Regions from separate parts of the Streptomyces sp. NPDC002176 genome, predicted to be linked through region 3. Evidence: riboswitches for the same ligand, from Rfam matches in the RefSeq annotation. Region 3 holds a riboswitch; each other region holds the start of a gene.
What was found. Region 3 has a riboswitch for cobalamin ahead of ACI2LY_RS14075 (cobalamin biosynthesis protein). Riboswitches for the same ligand answer to the same signal wherever they lie in the genome.
Positions count from the first base shown of each region.

Region 1: linked by a shared signal. The riboswitch ahead of metE (5-methyltetrahydropteroyltriglutamate--homocysteine S-methyltransferase) and the one ahead of ACI2LY_RS14075 (cobalamin biosynthesis protein) in region 3 are both predicted to bind cobalamin.
Region 2: linked by a shared signal. The riboswitch ahead of ACI2LY_RS00720 (CbtB-domain containing protein) and the one ahead of ACI2LY_RS14075 (cobalamin biosynthesis protein) in region 3 are both predicted to bind cobalamin.
Region 4: linked by a shared signal. The riboswitch ahead of ACI2LY_RS10495 (ribonucleoside-diphosphate reductase subunit alpha) and the one ahead of ACI2LY_RS14075 (cobalamin biosynthesis protein) in region 3 are both predicted to bind cobalamin.

Region 1 covers NZ_JBJDQW010000001.1:161,169-165,863, forward strand. The annotation lists gene ACI2LY_RS00690 (TOMM precursor leader peptide-binding protein) at 1-614, shown strand, start outside; gene ACI2LY_RS00695 (thiazolylpeptide-type bacteriocin) at 725-898, opposite strand; gene ACI2LY_RS00700 (amidohydrolase) at 1,086-2,414, shown strand; cobalamin riboswitch at 2,485-2,704, shown strand; gene metE (5-methyltetrahydropteroyltriglutamate--homocysteine S-methyltransferase) at 2,862-4,695, shown strand, end outside.
Region 2 covers NZ_JBJDQW010000001.1:166,370-171,064, forward strand. The annotation lists gene ACI2LY_RS00710 (histidine phosphatase family protein) at 44-613, shown strand; gene ACI2LY_RS00715 (CbtA family protein) at 649-1,404, opposite strand; gene ACI2LY_RS00720 (CbtB-domain containing protein) at 1,427-1,648, opposite strand; cobalamin riboswitch at 1,687-1,819, opposite strand; gene ACI2LY_RS00725 (DUF4232 domain-containing protein) at 1,894-2,580, opposite strand; gene ACI2LY_RS00730 (hypothetical protein) at 2,677-3,084, opposite strand; gene ACI2LY_RS00735 (BTAD domain-containing putative transcriptional regulator) at 3,109-4,695, opposite strand, start outside.
Region 3 covers NZ_JBJDQW010000003.1:54,444-59,138, forward strand. The annotation lists gene ACI2LY_RS14060 (lysozyme) at 1-475, shown strand, start outside; gene ACI2LY_RS14065 (anion permease) at 618-1,883, shown strand; gene ACI2LY_RS14070 (hypothetical protein) at 1,911-2,132, shown strand; cobalamin riboswitch at 2,263-2,395, shown strand; gene ACI2LY_RS14075 (cobalamin biosynthesis protein) at 2,493-3,434, shown strand; gene ACI2LY_RS14080 (cobyric acid synthase) at 3,431-4,695, shown strand, end outside.
Region 4 covers NZ_JBJDQW010000002.1:502,559-507,253, forward strand. The annotation lists gene mctP (monocarboxylate uptake permease MctP) at 1-1,416, shown strand, start outside; gene ACI2LY_RS10490 (GNAT family N-acetyltransferase) at 1,495-2,001, shown strand; cobalamin riboswitch at 2,042-2,191, shown strand; gene ACI2LY_RS10495 (ribonucleoside-diphosphate reductase subunit alpha) at 2,318-4,695, shown strand, end outside.

The sequences.
Region 1 (4,695 bases), on a different contig from region 3:
CGGTGCCCGTCGTCACCGGGCTCGCGGTGCGCCGCGACGACGCGCCGGGCTCGCTGGCGTTCGCGGCGGGCGCCTCCTTCGACCCGGAGACGGCCGTGGAGTCGGCGGTCTCCGAGATCCTCACCTACATCCCGCACCTGCCCGGCCAGGTTGCCGAACGCCCCGCCGAACTCACGGCCATGGCCGAGGACTTCGACCTGGTGAAGCGGCTCCCGGACCACGCGGCGCTGTTCGGGCTGCCCGCGATGCGCGTCCACGCCACCGGCTATCTGAAGCCGCCCCGCACGGCTCCGCTCGACGAGCTGTTCGCCGGGTGGGAGGAGCGGCGGCCGCGCACCGGCGACCTCCGCGACGACCTGCTCCTCGTGCGGAACCTGCTGGGCGAGGCGGGCTGCGAGGTGATCGCCGTCGACCAGACCACGCCCGAGCAGCGCCGGATGGGGCTGCGTACGGTGGCCACGCTGGCTCCGGGGCTGCTGCCGATCGACTTCGGCTGGCTCAGGCAGCGGGCGCTCGCCATGCCGAGGCTGCGTACCGCGCCGTACCGGGCGGGCATGGTCGCGGCGCCGCTCACGGAGGAGGAGTTGCGGCGGGTGCCGCATCCGTTCCCGTGAGCGGGGCAGGCGTTCTGCTCGTCGGCGCGCGGGCCGTCAAGGGCCCCGCGCACACCGGCGGTCCCCGGCGCGCCGAGGCGGACCGGGGACCGTGGGTGCGAACGCCTGGATCAGGCGGTGCAGGAGGTGGTGCTGGTGGTGCTGGAGCAGGTGCTGGTGGAGGAACAGCTCGTCGACGAACCGAGCATGACCTCGCTGGCGTCCGAGTAGTCGGTGATCTCGAAGGTCTCCGACTCCAGGTCCAGGATCTCCTGGGCGAGGGAGGCGAGGTTGTTGTCAGCCATGATGGCTCCTTCCGGGTCAGGTGGCCTGCTGCCGGCCGGGACGGCCCCGTCCGGTGGTGCGCTGAACCTGCCGGAGGAGCGATCCCCCCGGACACCTCCCTTTCTACGCGCGTCCGACACCAACTCCCTTACCGATGGCTGTCACTTCGCTGACACCCCCGTACGACAACCCTCTGGAGTCCCCGCCGTGAGCAGCGACCAGTCCCGTCCGTCCGTGACCGTGGGCGGTGGTGTGCCGCCCGGTCTGGACGCCCTGCTGGCGTCCACCGCCGAGCTGTATCTCGACCTGCACCGGCACCCCGAGCTGTCCGGCGCGGAGGAGCGCACCGCCGCCGTGTTCGCGGACCGGCTGACGGCAGACGGCTTCCGTGTGCTGCGCGGGGTCGGCGGGCACGGGGTCGCCGCCGAACTCGTCAACGGCGACGGCCCGGCCGTGCTGCTGCGCGCCGAGCTGGACGCGCTCCCGGTGGCCGAGGAGACCGGTGTGCCGTACGCCAGCACCGCGACCGCGCCGGGTCCGGACGGGCGGCCGGTGCCGGTGATGCACGCCTGCGGCCATGACGCCCATCTGGCCTGCGCGGCCGCCGCGGCCCGCTGGCTCGCCGGGCACCGGGACCGCTGGCGCGGCACCCTGCTGGTGGTCGGGCAGCCCGCCGAGGAGACGCTGAGCGGTGCCCGGGCGATGCTGGAGGACGGCCTGTACGACCGGATCACCGCGCCGGACGTGGTCCTCGCCCAGCACACGGCCGCGTTCCCGGCCGGGATGGTGGCGCACGCGGACGGGCCGCTGATGGCGGGCAGTGTGACGCTGGAGGTGGTGTTCGAGGGGGACGGCGGGCACGCGGCCACCCCGCATCTGACGGCCGATCCGCTGCTCGCGGCGGCCGGTGCGGTGACCCGGCTCCCCGCTGTCGCCGCCCGCGAGACGGACCCGGCCGAGCGGCTGGTGGTGACCGCGTCCTCGCTCCGGGCCGGGGACACCGGGCGCTCCGGGAACGTGATAGCCACCCGCGCCGAGCTGCGGGTCACCGTCCGCGCCCTCTCGGAGGCGGCGCTCGTGCGGGGTACGGCGGCGGTGGAGCGGGTGGTGCGCGCGGAGGCCGCGTCGGCCGGGCTGCCGCCCCGGGTCACCGTGCGCGAGCTGACCCGCTCCGGCGTCACCCGCCCCGATCCGGGTGTCACGGCCGCCGTCCGCGCCGCCCACCAGGGGGCGTTCGGCGCGTCCCGTGTCACCGGCTGGCCCGCCTCCGCGGCGACCGAGGACTTCCCGCTGCTCACCGGCGCGGGCGGCCATCTGCACGGCCGCCCCGGCATCCGGGGCGCCTACTGGATGCTCGGCTCGGTCGGCCCCACCCAGTGGGCGGCGGCCCCCGGCACCGGTCCGGCGGAGAAGTTCCGGAGCCTGCCGAACAACCACTCCCCCCGCTACCTGCCCAGCGTCCGCCTCACCCTGGACACCGGCACGGCCGCGCTGGTCACGGCGGCGCTGGCCCAACTGGGCCCGGCGGCCGGGTGACCGCGGTGCGCGTGGCCCGGATCACCATCCGAATGCCGGACGGTACCGGCGGCGGCCGGTCATGGCCCGTAGGCTGACCTGTGCAGCTGGTTCGCCCCGTCCGCCAGACGGGGTGTCGTAAGAGGGAACCCGGTGGGAATCCGGGACTGCCCCGCAGCGGTGAGCGGGAACGACCGCCGTCATACGCACTGGGTCCGACGCACGGACCTGGGAAGCGACGGCCAGTAGGTGTCCTCCTGGTGAGGACGCGCCCGTGAGTCCGAAGACCTGCCATCTGCCCGTGCGCGACCCGCTCGCGTGCGGAGTTCCGGTGACCTCGAGGGCGGGTCGGCGTACGCAACAGGACGGACCACCGCGTCGCGCGGGCCGGGCCGCCTGGCCGTCACCCCTTCACGTACTCGTTCCGTCGCCGGGACCTCAGGGATTCATCTCGTGAAGGAGATCTCCGTGACACCGAAGTCCGCAGCCGCGGCAGCACGGTCGACCGTGTACGGCTACCCGCGTCAGGGCCAGGGCCGGGAGCTGCAGAAGGCGATCGAGGGCTATTGGAAGGGCCACGTCACCGCCGACGCCCTCCGGGCCACCGCGGCCGACCTCCGCCGCGTCAACTGGCAGGCGCTCGCCGAAGCAGGCATCGACGAGGTCCCGACCGGCGACTTCTCGGCCTACGACCACGTGCTGGACACCACCGTGATGGTCGGCGCGATCCCCCAGCGGCACCGGGCCGCCGTCGAGGCCGACGCGCTGGACGGCTACTTCGCCATGGCGCGCGGTACGCAGGACATCGCGCCGCTGGAGATGACCAAGTGGTTCGACACGAACTACCACTATCTGGTGCCCGAGTTGGGCCCGGACACGGTGTTCTCCGCCGACTCCGCCAAGCAGGTCGCGGAGCTGAAGGAGGCCCTCGCACTGGGCCTCGCCGCCCGGCCGGTGCTGGTCGGCCCGGTCACCTACCTGCTGCTGGCCAAGCCCGCGCCCGGTGTCCCCGCCGACTTCGACCCGCTGACCCTGCTGGACCGGCTGCTCCCGGTGTACGCCGAGGTGCTGGCGGATCTGCGCGCGGCCGGGGCCGAGTGGGTGCAGCTGGACGAGCCCGCGCTGGTGCAGGACCGCACCCCGGCCGAGCTGAACGCGGCCGAGCGCGCCTACCGTGACCTGGGCGCGCTCACCGACCGGCCGAAGCTGCTGGTCGCCTCCTACTTCGACCGTCTTGGCGAGGCGCTGCCGGTGCTGGCGAAGGCGCCGGTGGAGGGGCTGGCGCTGGACTTCACCGAGGCCGCGGCCGCCAACCTGGACGCGCTCGCCGCCGTCGGCGGGCTGCCCGGCAAGCGGCTGGTCGCCGGGGTCGTGAACGGCCGCAACATCTGGGCGAACGACCTGTCGAAGTCCCTCGCCACCCTGGGCACCCTGCTCGGGCTGGCCGACCGGGTCGACGTCGCCGCGTCCTGCTCCCTGCTGCACGTACCGCTGGACACCACTCCCGAGCGGGACATCGAGCCGCAGATCCTGCGCTGGCTGGCGTTCGCCCGGCAGAAGACCGCCGAGATCGTCACCCTGGCCAGGGGCCTGGCGCGCGGCACGGACGCGATCGCCGCCGAACTCGCCGCGAACCGGGCCGACCTGGCCTCCCGCACCGGCTCCCCCATCACCCGCGACCCGGCCGTCCGGGCCCGCGCGAAGGCCGTCACGGACGCCGACGCCTGCCGCGCCCAGCCGTACCCCGAGCGGGCGGCCGCCCAGCGGGCCCACCTCGGCCTGCCGCTGCTGCCGACCACCACGATCGGCTCGTTCCCGCAGACCGGCGAACTGCGCACCGCCCGCGCGGACCTGCGGACGGGCCGGATCGACACAACCGGGTACGAGGAGCGCGTCAAGGCGGAGATCCAGGAGGTGATCTCCTTCCAGGAGAAGACCGGCCTGGACGTGCTGGTGCACGGCGAGCCCGAACGCAACGACATGGTGCAGTACTTCGCCGAGCAGCTCACCGGCTACCTCGCCACCCAGCACGGCTGGGTCCAGTCCTACGGCACCCGTTACGTCCGCCCGCCGATCCTGATCGGCGACATCTCCCGCCCCGAGCCGATGACGGTCCGCTGGACGACGTACGCCCAGTCGCTCTCCGACCGCCCGGTCAAGGGCATGCTGACCGGGCCGGTGACCATGCTCGCCTGGTCCTTCGTCCGCGACGACCAGCCGCTCGGCGACACCGCCCGGCAGGTCGCGCTCGCCTTGCGCGACGAGGTGAACGACCTGGAGCGGGCGGGCACTTCGGTGATCC
Region 2 (4,695 bases), on a different contig from region 3:
TTGCGGGGCCGGGACGCGTTCTCATCATCAGGAGGTTGTCCGGGTGACCAGTCGGCTGGTGCTCGTCCCGCCCGCGATCGGGGTCGCGCTGCGGGAGGCCCGGTTCTACGACGGGTCCTCGTCCATCGACGAGGCGGGCGCCGCTCGGGCGCGGGCGGCGGCGGGAGCGGTGCCGGAGGCGGCGCGGGTCGTGCTGTCGCCCGGTGCGCGGTGCCGGGAGACGGCCGAGGCGCTGGGGCTGCGGGGTGTGGTGGCGGCGGAACTCGCGCCGCTGGACGCCGGGCGGTGGCGGGGGCGTGCGCTGGCGGAGGTCGCGGCGGCCGAGGGGGAGGCGGTGGCCCGGTGGCTGGCCGACCCGGAGTGCGCGGCGCCGGGCGGGGAGTCGGTGCGGGCGGTGTGCGCGCGGGTGGGGCGCTGGCTGGAGTCGGTGCCCGAGGGCCGTACGGTCGCCGTCGTGGAGCCCGACGTGGTGCGGGCGGCCGTGGTGCACGCGCTGGGGCTGCCCGCCGAGGCGTTCTGGCGGCTGGACGTGGCCCCGCTGACCGCGACGGAGCTGTCGGGGCGGGCCGGGCGGTGGAACCTGCGGCTGGGACGCCCGCTCACGGCCGACTGAGAGGGCCCCCGGAGGATTTCCGGGGGCCCTTCGACTCAGTGGGAGGCGGCGACCGCCCGGCCCGTGTCGCGTGCCGCCACGGGGTGCGGGTTCAGCAGCCGCTCGGCCAACTCGCCGAAGAGCAGCCCGAATCCGGCCCACAGCACCGTCTGGATGGCCAGCGCGGAGAGGCGGAACCGCCAGAGCAGGGTGGCCGGGAAGTGTTCCGGCACCTCGTTGACGACCGGCAGGAAGGCGTACGCCAGCCCGGTCAGCAGGGCGAAGGCGGCCACGGCGACGAGGGTCGCGTACCAGTTGCCCAGGCGCGGGGCGAGCCGCTTGCCGAGGAGGGTGGCGCCGACCGCCAGCAGCACGCTGAGCACCATCATCAGGAAGTACAGCGTGGTGCGCTTGCCGATGGTGTCCGGGTCGCCGACCGAGGGCGGGTTCGCCGGGTACTTCAGGAACGGCACCACGTACACGGCGAGCAGCGCGGTGCCGGACAGCAGCAGCGCGGTCGCTCGGGGGCCGAAGCGGCCGACGCGGCCGAGCGCGAAGCAGAAGGCGAGCGCGGCGATGCCGCCGAAGGCGACCCCGTAGACGAGGACGCCGGTGGCCAGTCCGGCGGTGGACTGGAGCGAGCGGGAGACCACTTCGACCTCGTGCTCGTGGGAGTGGTGGCCCTCGAAGCTGATGGCGCTGTCCACGGACGGCTCGCCGAGGAAGTACGCGGCGATCAGGGCGAGCACTCCGGCGCCGAGGCCGGCGAGCATGCCCCGCACGAGGAGGTTTCTCACGGTTGCGGAGTTCATGGTGGGTGCGGCGTCCCTCGCGTCAGTGGCAGGGGAAGCCGAGCAGGTGGCGGGCGTCGTGCACCCACTCGTGGACGTCCGTGCCGTTGAACACGGAGGTGGCGCCCTGCTCGGCGCCGACGAAGTACAGCAGGACCAGCATGAGGACGCCGAAGAAGACCGCCCAGGGCGCTATCTCCTTCAGCGGCAGGGTGGCGGGAGCGGCCGGGTTTCCGGCGGTCGGCTGAGCGACGGTCTGCGCCATGGCAGTACCTCCTCTGGGAGTTCGCGTCCCATCTCGGTGGTGCACAGGACGACGGCCACGGGTCTGACTCGCGCGCCCCCTTGAGGGACCGCGCACACAGTGGCGCGACCGTGCCGGTTTCTCACCGGCTTCCGTTTCGCCGTCGTCGATATCGCCCCGACGGTACCGCGTGCGCCCTGCCTGGCCAAGACCGCGCCCCCTCGGGTGATCTTCCTCTCCCGAGGGGGCGCGGCCGGGGGTACGGGTCAGAAGTCGTCGGCGCCGTTGCGCAGTTCGGTCGTCCAGTAGCCGGTGAGCGTCTTCGCGGGGTCGACGGCGAGGCCGCCGCCTGCCGAGGAGTCCACCGCGATGACGGTGGAGTCGCCCTGCAGCACCAGCTGGAACGCGGTCACCACCTCGTTGTCCTCGTCGACACCCCCGTCGGACAGCTTGACCAGCACGAACGCCGGGTCACCGGGGTTCAGCACGGTCGGCACGGCGGGCTTGCTCTTGGCCACGGACGGCACGTCCTGCTTGTGGCTCTCCAGGAACTGGATGTGCGGGAAGCCCGCCATCTCGCAACGGTGGCCGGAGGTGTTCCGCGCGGTCAGGATGATGTGGGTGTAGGGCGGCCCGTCCTGGCGCTCGGAGCTGACCTTGACGTCCTGGGCGCGGCAGAGGGGCGTGGAGGCGGTGCCCTTCTTGGCGCCGGAAGAGCCGGAGCCGGTCTTGTGCGCGGTCCCCACGGCGGTGCTGGTGCCCGTGGTGGTGCCGGTGTCGGTACCGGTGCTCGTACCGGCCGCAGGCGCGGAAGTGGCGGCGGCGGCCGTGTCCTTGGCGACGGGCGCCCCCTCGGCCTTGGTGCCCTCCCCGCTCTGGCAGGCGGTCAGGGACAGGGCGAGCGCGGCGGAAGCGGCGACGGAGAAGAGTGCCGTACGGCGCGATGCGTTCATGGTGTTTTCCCCCGGGAGGTGAAACGTCGACGACGGCCCTCTCAGACCGTCGGCCAGCCTCTGACCTGCTGACACCCCCACTCTCACCGCCCCCGCTCACGTCCCGCTGACGTCCGGCTGACGCCCCTCTGACGCCGGGCCGGGCCCGCTGCCGTCACCGGGGTCGACCCGCGCCAGCACCTCGGCCAGCGGCACCCCGTCCCGCGAGGCGACGATCCGCCGCACCCGCAACTCCGCCCGCGTCCGGGGCCGGTACTTCGGCTCCTTCGCGCACCCACAGCCCGACCGCCCGTCGAACCGCAGCCCCTCCCCCAGCACCGCGGCGACCACGGACCACCTCGCGACATCCCGCCGACGCGGCGGAGCGAAGTCCCGCCCGGCACAGACGAGCGGCCGGGCGCAGTTCGGGCACGCGTGCTCCCGATCCGCGTGCCGCTTGAAACTGACCCGGCACGAGAGGCAGGCGTGGTGGAGCTTGTACGGGGTCACGGCGTAGCGGCACATGGGGTCACCGTAGCGACAGCCGTCCTACGACTCCTCCGCCGCGAGCCTTCGTACCGCCGCCTCGTGCCGCTTGCGGTGGTCCGGGCGGCCGCTGACCCGCAGCAGAGCCTCCAGGGCCCGTACCGCTCCCTCGTCGTAGCCCGTGGACTCGGCCTCGTCGGCGGCGCGTTCCAGGAGGCGGAGGGCTTCGGGTTCGTCGCCGAGGGCGAGGTGGGCCTCGCCGCAGACCGTGTGGAGGAGGGAGGTGCGGGCCGCTTCCTCGTGTTCGGGGCCGAGGTCCAGGGCCGTGCGGGCGACGCGGAGGGCCTGTTCCGGGGCGCCGGAGGTGAGGTGGGTGCGGGAGAGGTGGAGGAGGGCGAGCATCTCCGTGTGCGGGTTGCCCTCCTCGCGGGCCAGGGTGGCGGCTCGGGCGCAGTGGGTGAGGGCGGCGTCGAGGTCGCCCTGCGCGGACTGGACGACGGCCAGGTTGATCAGGGCGGTGGCCTCGCCGAGGCGGTCGCCGGTGCGGCGGGCCAGGGCGGGTGAGGGTTCGAGGAGGGTGAGGGCGTCCGCGAGGCGTCCCTCCTCGCTCAGCACCCAGCCCAGCAGGGTGCGGACGCGGGACTCGGCGTACGGGTCGGCCACGGCCTGGGCGCACTCCAGGGCCGTGGACAGCAGCGGCACCCAGTTGTCCCGCGAGCGCCACACCACCTGCGGCCACTGGAGGAGGATGATCCGCCAGGCCCGGTCGTCCAGTCCGGCGGCCCGCGCGGCGGTCACCGCGCGGGCCAGGTCCTCGCGTTCGGCGGCCAGCCAGCCCATCGCCTCCGCCCGGTCCGCGAAGTCGCGTACGGCGGCCGGGCGCCGGAAGTCGGCGGGCAGCGCGAAGCAGGGCTCGCCGCCGGGCTGGGCGGTCTCGGCGGCGGCGAGGGCGGTCGCGATGTAGTGGTCGAGAGCGCCGGTGAGCGCCTGGGGGCCGCTCGCCGGGTCGAGGTCGCGGGCGTAGAGGCGTACGAGGTCGTGCAGTTCCCAGCGGCCGGGCGCGGTCTCGGTGACGAGGTGGGCGGCGCCGAGCCGTTCCAGGGCGCGGGCGGCGGCCAGCGGGTCGGTGCCGGAGAGGGCGGCGGCGGTGTACGGGTCGACGTGGGTGCCGGGGTGATGGCCGAGGCGGCCGAAGTGGTGCGCGGCCTCGCCGGGGAGGTGCTGCAGGGTCAGGCGGAGCGCGGCCGGGACACCGGTGTCGTCGACCGCGAGGTGGGCCAACCGGCCGCGTTCGTCCGCGAGTTCGTCCGCGAGGTGGGCCAGGGTCCACTGAGGGCGGCCCGCGAGCCGGGCGGCGGTCACCCGGAGGGCGAGCGGGAGTCCGCCGCAGAGTTCGGCGAGCCTGCGCGCGGCCACCGGTTCACCGAGGACGCGTTCCTCGCCGAGGACGCCCGCGAGGAGCGCGGTGCCGTCCCGCGCGTCGAGCGTGCCGAGCGGCACGGGGCGGGCCGCGTCGGAGGCGATGAGCCCCTCCAGGCGGTGGCGGCTGGTGACGACGGTGACGCAGTCGGTGCCGCCGGGCAGCAGGGCGCGGACGGTGGCGGAGTCGCGCGCGTTGTCGAGGACGACCAGCAGCCGCAGCCGGTCGGT
Region 3 (4,695 bases):
GATCCGGGGCGCCTATCACTTCGCCCTGCCGAACCGTTCCTCCGGCGCCGCGCAGGCCGCGTACTTCGTCCGGCACGGCGGCGGCTGGCGGGCCGACGGGGTGACGCTGCCGCCCGCGCTCGACATCGAGTACAACCCGTACGACAAGCACCACAAGTGCTACGGGCTGAGCCGGAAGCGGATGGTGCGCTGGATCAGGTCCTTCAGCGACGAGGTCCGCCGGGAGACCGGGCGCCGTCCGGTCCTCTACACCACCGCCCACTGGTGGGCCGCCTGCACCGGCGACAGCCGCGCCTTCTCCGACGACCACGCCCTGTGGATCGCCAGCCATGGTTCGTCCGGCCCCGGCAGACTGCCCGGCGGCTGGCGGTACTGGACGTTCTGGCAGCACGGCACCAAGGGACGACTGCCGGGTGACCAGGATCTCTTCGGCGGCTCCGCGACCCGGCTGCGAGCCTTCGCGCGCGGGCGCTGAACGGCCCCCGGAGAGCGGCCGGACGGCCCCCGGAATCCGGCGTCCCGCTTCCGGCACCAAGGCGCCCGTCCCAGTTCACCTTCCGTTCATCCAGGTTCCCTACGTTCATGCTGCCAACGACCTCGAACGATTGCCTGGGTAAATGGAAAGCTTCTCGCTGATCCTCGCGATAGTGGTGATAACCGCACTCGCGTTCGATTTCACGAACGGTTTCCACGACACCGCCAACGCGATGGCCACCACCATCTCGACCGGCGCTCTCAAGCCCAAGGTCGCGGTGGCCATGTCCGCCGCGCTCAACCTGGTGGGCGCTTTCCTCTCGGTGGAGGTCGCCAACACGATCTCCAAGGGTCTCGTCGACGAGACCGGCATCCGTCCCGAGGTCATCTTCGCGGCCCTGACCGGCGCGATCCTCTGGAACCTGCTGACCTGGCTGGTGGGCCTGCCCTCGAGTTCCTCGCACGCCCTGATGGGCGGCCTCGTCGGTGCCACCGTCGCCTCGGCGGGCTTCGGCGCCGTCCACGGCGACATGCTGGTCACCAAGGTGCTGCTCCCCGCGGTCGCCGCGCCGATCGTGGCGGGTCTCGCCACGATGCTCGCCACCCGCCTCTCCTACCGCATCGGCGGCCAGGGCGACGGCGAGGCCACCCGCAAGGGCTACCGCGCGGGCCAGATCGCCTCGGCCGGCCTGGTCTCCCTGGCGCACGGCACCAACGACGCGCAGAAGACCATGGGCATCATCACCCTCGCGCTGATCGCGGGCGGCGCCCTCTCCCCCGGCTCCAACCCTCCCACCTGGGTGATCCTCTCCGCCGGTCTGGCCATCGCGCTCGGCACCTACATCGGCGGCTGGCGCATCATCCGCACCATGGGCAAGGGTCTGACCGACCTGGAGCCCCGTCAGGGCTTCGCCGCGCAGACCAGCGCCGCGACCGCCATCCTGGCCTCCTCGCACCTCGGTTTCTCCCTCTCCACCACCCATGTCGTCTCCGGCTCGGTGATGGGCGCGGGCCTCGGCCGCAAGGGCGGTGTGGTCCGCTGGTCCACCGCCACCCGGATGTTCGTCGCCTGGGCGCTGACCCTGCCCGCCGCCGCACTGGTCGGCGCGGGCGCCGAGGCCGTAACCGGCCTGGGCGACTGGGGCACCGGGCTCGTCGCGCTCTTCCTGATCGGCTCCAGCTTCGCCATCTGGAAGATCTCCCGCCGCGAGGTCATCGACCACACCCACGTCACCGCCGAGGAGTACACCGAGCCCGCCGGTGTGGTGACCACCGCGATGGCCATGGTCACGCCGCCCCCCGTGGGCATCGTCGCGGACGACCTGACGGCCACCATCCCGGCCGCCACCGCCGAGTCCCGCACGACCGAGCACACCCCCGCCACCACCGCGCCGTCCGCCCGGGTCTGACCACCCGGCAACTGGAGGAACATCCCCATGAAGATCGACTGGGCGGCCCTCGGCTCCGTCTTCGGCGTCAGCCTCGTGGTCACGGTGGCCCTGGTGAGCCTGTTCACCCTGGGCGTCAGCGGCTTGGCCCGCCGCGAGCGCGCCGCCGCCACGGGCGGCTCGGCCCCGCTCGCGGTGACCGGCGCCTACGCCTGCTTCGCCGCCTGCGCGGCGGCGGTGGCCTACGGCTTCTACCTGATCGTCGCCTAGCACCCGCGTCCCGGTGAGGCCCCCGCACGGCATGTGCCGCGCGGGGGCCTTCCGCTGTTCCCACCGGTGCCGGTGTGGGGCTCCACACACTCTTCTCCCGCAGGTCACAGGCAGGTTGACGGCCCTTCCGGGCACGTGGTGGACTTCGCGGGCCATGTACGGCGACAGCAGAGGAAGCCGGTGCGAATCCGGCGCGGTCCCGCCACTGTCACCGGGGAGAAGTCCCCGGGAGCCAGGAACTCTCGTCGCCGGTCTCGTCGAACCAGGGCGTGGACACCCTGAGTGAGGACTACCGTGATGCCCGGCCGTCGCCCGAGAACCCGCACCAGGAACACCGGCACGCCCACGGCGAGCTAGCCGATGGGCGCCGATCGCTCGTACGCGTACGGTGCCGCCGCCGGACTCCTCGGTGATCTCCTCCTGGGCGATCCCCACCGCATGCACCCCGTCGCCGCCTTCGGGCGGGCCGCCGGGCGCGTGGAGCGCGCGCTGTGGCACGACCACCGCGGCTGGGGCACGCTGCACACCCTGGTGTGCGCCGGAGGCGCCACCGCGCTCGGAGCCGTGGCCGCACGCGCCGTACGCCCCTCCTTCACCGGCTCCGCCGCGCTGACGGCCGCCGCCACCTGGGCCGTCGTCGGCGGTACGTCGCTCGCCCGCGAGGCGTCCACCGTCGGCCGCGCCCTGGAGCGCGGCGACCTGACGGCCGCGCGGGCCCGGCTGCCGCATCTGTGCGGCCGCGACCCGCAGGCGCTGGACGCCGACGCGATCGCGCGCGCCGTCGTGGAGTCGGTCGCGGAGAACACCTCCGACGCCGTGGTGGGCGCCCTGGTGTGGGGCGCGCTCGCCGGAGTGCCGGGGCTGCTCGGCTTCCGGGCCGTGAACACGCTGGACGCGATGGTCGGGCACAAGTCGCCCCGGCTGCGCCGCTTCGGCTGGGCCTCCGCCCGGCTGGACGACGTGGCGGGCTGGCCGGGCGCCCGGCTGACCGCCGTACTGGCCGTGCTCGCCGGGGACGACCCGCGCGGGGCGGTACGGGCCTGGCGGGCGGACGCGCATCGGCATCCGAGCCCCAACGCGGGCCCGGTGGAAGCCTCGTTCGCGGGCGCGCTCGGCGTCCGGCTGGGCGGCACCCTCTCCTACGGCGGCCGGGTCGAGCACCGGCCGGTACTCAACGGCACCGGGCGGCCGGTGCAGGTCGCCGACATCGGGCGGGCCGTACGGCTCTCCCGCCGGGTCGGCATGCTCGCGCTCGGCGTCACCGTCGCCGCGCGCCTCATCGGAAGGGGGCGGGGCAGGTGAGCGGTGGTCTGCTGGTCGCGGGGACGACGTCCGACGCGGGCAAGAGCGTCGTGACGGCCGGGATCTGCCGGTGGCTGGTCCGGCAGGGCGTCAAGGTGGCGCCGTTCAAGGGGCAGAACATGTCCCTCAACTCCTTCGTGACCCGGGAGGGCGCGGAGATCGGGCGGGCGCAGGCCATGCAGGCGCAGGCGTGCCGCACCGAGCCGACCGCGCTGATGAATCCCGTACTGCTCAAGCCCGGTGGCGAGCGCAGCAGCCAAGTGGTGCTGCTGGGCAGGCCGGTGGGCGAGCTGAGTGCGCGCGGCTATCACGGCGGGCGTCAACAGGCTTTGCTGGGAACGGTGTTGGAGTGCTTGGAGGAGTTGCGGGGCACGTATGACGCGGTGATCTGTGAGGGCGCGGGTTCGCCCGCCGAGATCAACCTTCGGCGCACCGACATCGTCAACATGGGCGTCGCGCGGGGCGCCGGGCTGCCCGTGCTCGTCGTCGGCGACATCGACCGGGGCGGGGTGTTCGCCTCCTTCTTCGGCACCGTCGCCCTGCTCTCCCCCGAGGACCAGGCGCTGATCGCCGGGTTCCTGGTCAACAAGTTCCGCGGCGATGTCTCGCTGCTGGAACCGGGCCTGGACATGCTGCGCGGCCTCACCGGACGGCACACCTACGGGGTGCTGCCGTTCCGGCACGGGCTCGGCATCGACGAGGAGGACGGACTCAGGGTCTCCCTGCGCGGGACCGTACGGGAGTCGGCCGTCGCTCCCCCGCACGGCGAGGACGTGCTGCGGGTCGCCGTGTGCGCCGTCCCGCTGATGTCCAACTTCACCGACGTGGACGCCCTCGCCGCCGAACCCGGCGTGGTCGTCCGCTTCGTGGACCGGCCCGAGGAACTGGCCGACGCCGACCTCGTGGTGGTGCCGGGCACGCGCGGCACCGTACGGGCGCTCGAGTGGCTGCGCGAGCGGGGCCTCGCGGACGCGTTGGTGCGCCGGGCCGCCGAGGGGCGTCCGGTGCTCGGGATCTGCGGCGGCTTCCAGCTGCTCGGCAAGCACATCGAGGACGACGTCGAGTCACGCGCCGGAAGCGTGCCGGGGCTCGGACTGCTCCCGGTGCGGGTGCGGTTCCACCCCGAGAAGACCCTCGCCCGGCCCGTCGGGGAAGCCCTCGGTGAGCCCGTCGAGGGGTACGAGATCCATCACGGGGTCGCCGAGGTGCTGGGCGGGGACGCCTTCCTGGACGGCTGCCGCACCGGCCAGGTCTGGGGCAC
Region 4 (4,695 bases), on a different contig from region 3:
TACACCTTCGTCGCGGTGCCCGCGGCGATCTACGCGGCCGGAGCGGCCGGGTTCTTCGCCGTGCCGTACACGATCCTGGTGTACCCGCTGATCTTCACGTTCCTGCCCCGGCTGTGGTCGGTCTCGCACCGGCACGGCTATGTCACCACCTCCGACTTCGTGCGCGGCCGGTTCGGCTCCAAGGGGCTGTCGCTGGCGGTGGCGGTCACCGGCATCCTGGCGACCATGCCGTACATCGCGCTCCAGCTCGTCGGCATCCAGGCGGTGCTGGACGTGATGGGCGTGGGCGGCGGTGAGGACACCAACTGGTTCGTGAAGGACCTGCCGCTGCTGATCGCGTTCGGTGTGCTGGCGGCCTACACCTACTCCTCGGGTCTGCGCGCCCCGGCGATGATCGCGTTCGTGAAGGACACGCTGATCTACATCGTCATCGCGGTGGCGATCATCTACATCCCGATCAAGCTGGGCGGCTTCGACGAGATCTTCGCCAAGGCGGGCGAGAAGTACGCGGCGGCCGGTGCGGGCGGCATCGTCCCGGCCCCGGCGGGCCAGTGGACCTACGCCACGCTGGCGTTGGGCTCGGCGCTCGCGCTGTTCATGTACCCGCACTCGATCACCGCGACCCTCTCCTCCAAGAGCCGCGACGTGATCCGGCGCAACACCACGATCCTGCCGCTGTACTCCCTGATGCTCGGCCTGCTGGCCCTGCTGGGCTTCATGGCGATCGCGGCCGGGGTGAAGGTCACCAACGGCCAGCTGGCGATCCCGCAGCTGTTCGAGAACATGTTCCCGGACTGGTTCGCGGGCGTGGCCTTCGCGGCGATCGGCATCGGCGCGCTGGTCCCGGCGGCGATCATGTCGATCGCGGCCGCGAACCTGTTCACCCGCAACATCTACAAGGACTTCATCAAGCCCGACGCGACGCCCGAGCAGGAGACCAAGGTCTCCAAGCTGGTCTCGCTGCTGGTGAAGGTGGGCGCGCTGGTCTTCGTCCTCACCATGGACAAGACGGTGGCGATCAACTTCCAGCTGCTCGGCGGCATCTGGATTCTCCAGACCTTCCCGGCCCTGGTCGGCGGCCTGTTCACCCGCTGGTTCCACCGCTGGGCGCTGCTGGCGGGCTGGGCGGTCGGCATGCTCTACGGCACCCTCGCCGCCTACGGGGTCGCCTCGCCGACGCAGAAGCACTTCGGCGGCTCGGCCAAGGAGATCCCCGGCATCGGTGAGATCGGCTACATCGGCCTCACGGCGTTCGTGCTGAACGTCGTGGTGACGGTGATCGGCACCTTCGTCCTGAAGGCCGTGAAGGCCCCCGACGGCATCGACGAGACCAGGCCCGAGGACTACACGGCCGACGCGGGCGACCCCGGCGTCGAGGTCGAGCTGCCCCCGGCGACGGCGGGCAGCACCCACTAGGGGAACCCGCCCCACCCCGGCCACGGGCCGCCGTGAAGCGAGAGCGACGGCGGCCCGTCGTCGTACAGACTCCCGGGCATGGACCTTCGCATCAGACCCGCCGAGCCCGCCGAGTACACCGCCCTGGGCGAGATCACCGCCCAGGCGTATCTGCAGGACGGGCTGCTGGACTTCGGTGAGAGCGACGCGTACCTCGGCGAGCTGCGGGACGTGGCCGGGCGGGCGGCCGCCGCGGAGATCCTGGTGGCCGAGCGCGGGGGCGTGCTGCTCGGCGGGGTCACCTTCGTCCCCGCGGGCGGACCCATGGCCGACATCGCCGGTCCGGGCGAGGCCGAGATCCGGATGCTGGCGGTCGCACGCGCCGGCCGGGGCCAGGGAGCCGGGGAGGCGCTCGTACGGGCCTGCGTGGACCGGGCACGGGCCGTCGAGGGCTGCCGGAGCCTCGTCCTGTCCACCCAGCCGACGATGCACGCCGCCCACCGCATCTACGAACACCTCGGTTTCCACCGCACCCCACACCGCGACTGGAACCCCTTGCCGGACCTGCTGGACCTCGCCCTGCTCACCTACGAGTTGACCCTTTGAAGCCACCGGAACACACAACAGACACAACATCTGGGGGTGACGCGACAGCCCGGCACTAGATGTATGCTCGTGCTCGCTGTCGTCGCAGGGGAATCCGGTGCGAATCCGGAACTGTCCCGCAACGGTGTACTTGCGTGCTTCGTGCACGCCAGCGTCAGTCCGAGGACCTGTCGACAGCGGCGCGCCCGGCCGTCCGGCCCGGGTGCTCGAAGACGTCCGGGCCTCGTGGAGTGGGCCGGTGGACGCGACGCCGTGCGCGCTCGTGCCTCCTCATACCCTCCGCCAGGTCCCCGTGCCCAGCGAGGGAGAGCCCCACGTGACCATCGCGCCTGCCGACCCGGCTTCAGCCACCCCGGCGACGAAGGCCCCTGTGGAGAACGACGGTCCCGGGGCCGCGCTGCTGCGGACCCTGACCGAGCTGACCGCCGACCTCCCCGACGCGGACCCCGGCCGGGTCGCGGCCGCCGCGCTGCGCGGCCGGTCGGCGCGTGCCGACGAGGCGGAACTGCGCGAGCTGGCCACCGAGTCCGCCGCCGGTCTGATCTCGGAGGACCCCGCCTACTCCCGGCTGGCCGCCCGGCTGCTCACCCTCTCCATCCGCGCCGAGGCCGCCTCGCAGGGCGTGACGTGCTTCACCGAGTCGGTGACCGTGGGCCACCGCGAGGGCCTGGTCGCCGACCGCACCGCCGACTTCGTGGCGCTGCACGCCGCCCGCCTCGACGCCCTGATCGACACCGGCGCCGACGACCGGTTCGGCTACTTCGGCCTGCGCACCCTGCACAGCCGCTATCTGCTGCGCCACCCCCTCACCCGCAAGGTGATCGAGACGCCCCAGCACTTCATGCTGCGCGTGGCGAGCGGCCTGGCGGAGAACGACAGCGCCCCGGCCGTGGACGAGGTCGCCGCGCTGTACGGCCTGATGAGCCGCCTGGACTACCTGCCGTCCTCCCCCACCCTGTTCAACTCCGGTACGCGGCACCCCCAGATGTCGTCCTGCTACCTGCTGGACTCCCCGCTGGACGAGCTGGACTCGATCTACGACCGCTACCACCAGGTCGCCCGCCTCTCCAAGCACGCCGGTGGCATCGGCCTGTCCTACTCCCGCATCCGCAGCCGGGGTTCGCTGATCCGGGGCACCAACGGGCACTCCAACGGCATCGTGCCGTTCCTGAAGACGCTGGACGCCTCGGTGGCCGCGGTGAACCAGGGCGGGCGGCGCAAGGGCGCGGCCGCGGTGTACCTGGAGACCTGGCACTCCGACATCGAGGAGTTCCTGGAGCTGCGCGACAACACCGGTGAGGACGCGCGCCGTACGCACAACCTGAACCTCGCGCACTGGATTCCGGACGAGTTCATGCGCCGGGTCAACGCCGACGAGCCCTGGTCGCTGTTCTCCCCGGCCGACGTGCCCGAGCTGGTCGACCTGTGGGGCCCGGAGTTCGACGCGGCCTACCGCAAGGCCGAGGAGTCGGGCCTGGCGAAGAAGTCCATGCCCGCCCGCGAGCTGTACGGCCGCATGATGCGCACCCTCGCGCAGACCGGCAACGGCTGGATGACCTTCAAGGACGCCGCCAACCGCACCGCCAACCAGACGGCGCTGCCCGGCAACGTGGTCCACTCCTCCAACCTGTGCACGGAGATCCTCGAGGTCACCGACGACGGGGAGACCGCGGTCTGCAACCTCGGCTCGGTGAACCTGGGAGCCTTCGTGGTGGACGGGGACATCGACTGGGAGCGGCTGGACGAGACCGTCCGCACCGCCGTGACCTTCCTCGACCGGGTCGTGGACATCAACTTCTACCCGACCGAGCAGGCGGGCCGCTCCAACGCCAAGTGGCGCCCGGTGGGCCTCGGCGCGATGGGTCTGCAGGACGTCTTCTTCAAGCTGCGCGTCCCCTTCGACTCCCCCGAGGCGAAGGCGCTGTCCACCCGGATCGCCGAGCGCATCATGCTGGCCTCCTACGAGGCGTCGGCCGACCTCGCCGAGCGCAACGGCCCCCTCCCCGCCTGGGAGCAGACCCGTACCGCCCAGGGCGTGCTGCACCCCGACCACTACGGCGTCGAGCTGACCTGGCCCGAGCGCTGGGCCGCGCTGCGCGCCCGGATCGCCGAGGTCGGCATGCGCAACTCGCTGCTGCTGGCGATCGCGCCGACGGCCACCATCGCGTCCATCGCGGGTGTGTACGAGTGCATCGAGCCGCAGGTGTCCAACCTGTTCAAGCGCGAGACGCTGTCGGGTGAGTTCCTCCAGGTCAACGCTTATCTGGTGCAGGAGCTGAAGGACCTCGGCGTGTGGGACGCCCGGACCCGTGAGGAGCTGCGCGAGGCCAACGGCTCGGTGCAGGGCTTCGCGTGGATTCCGGAGGACGTGCGGAAGCTGTACCGCACGGCGTGGGAGATCCCGCAGCGCGGTCTGATCGACATGGCCGCCGCCCGTACCCCGTTCCTCGACCAGGCGCAGTCGCTGAACCTGTTCCTGGAGACGCCGACCATCGGCAAGCTCTCCTCGATGTACTCCTACGCCTGGAAGTCGGGTCTGAAGACCACGTACTACCTGCGTTCGCGCCCGGCGACCCGGATCGCCCGTGCCGCCGGTGGCCGCGCCCCGGAGGCCAAGACCATCCCCGTCCAGCAGGCGGCCGACCCGGATGCCGTCGCCTGCTCCCTGGAAAACCCCGAGTCCTGCGAGGCCTG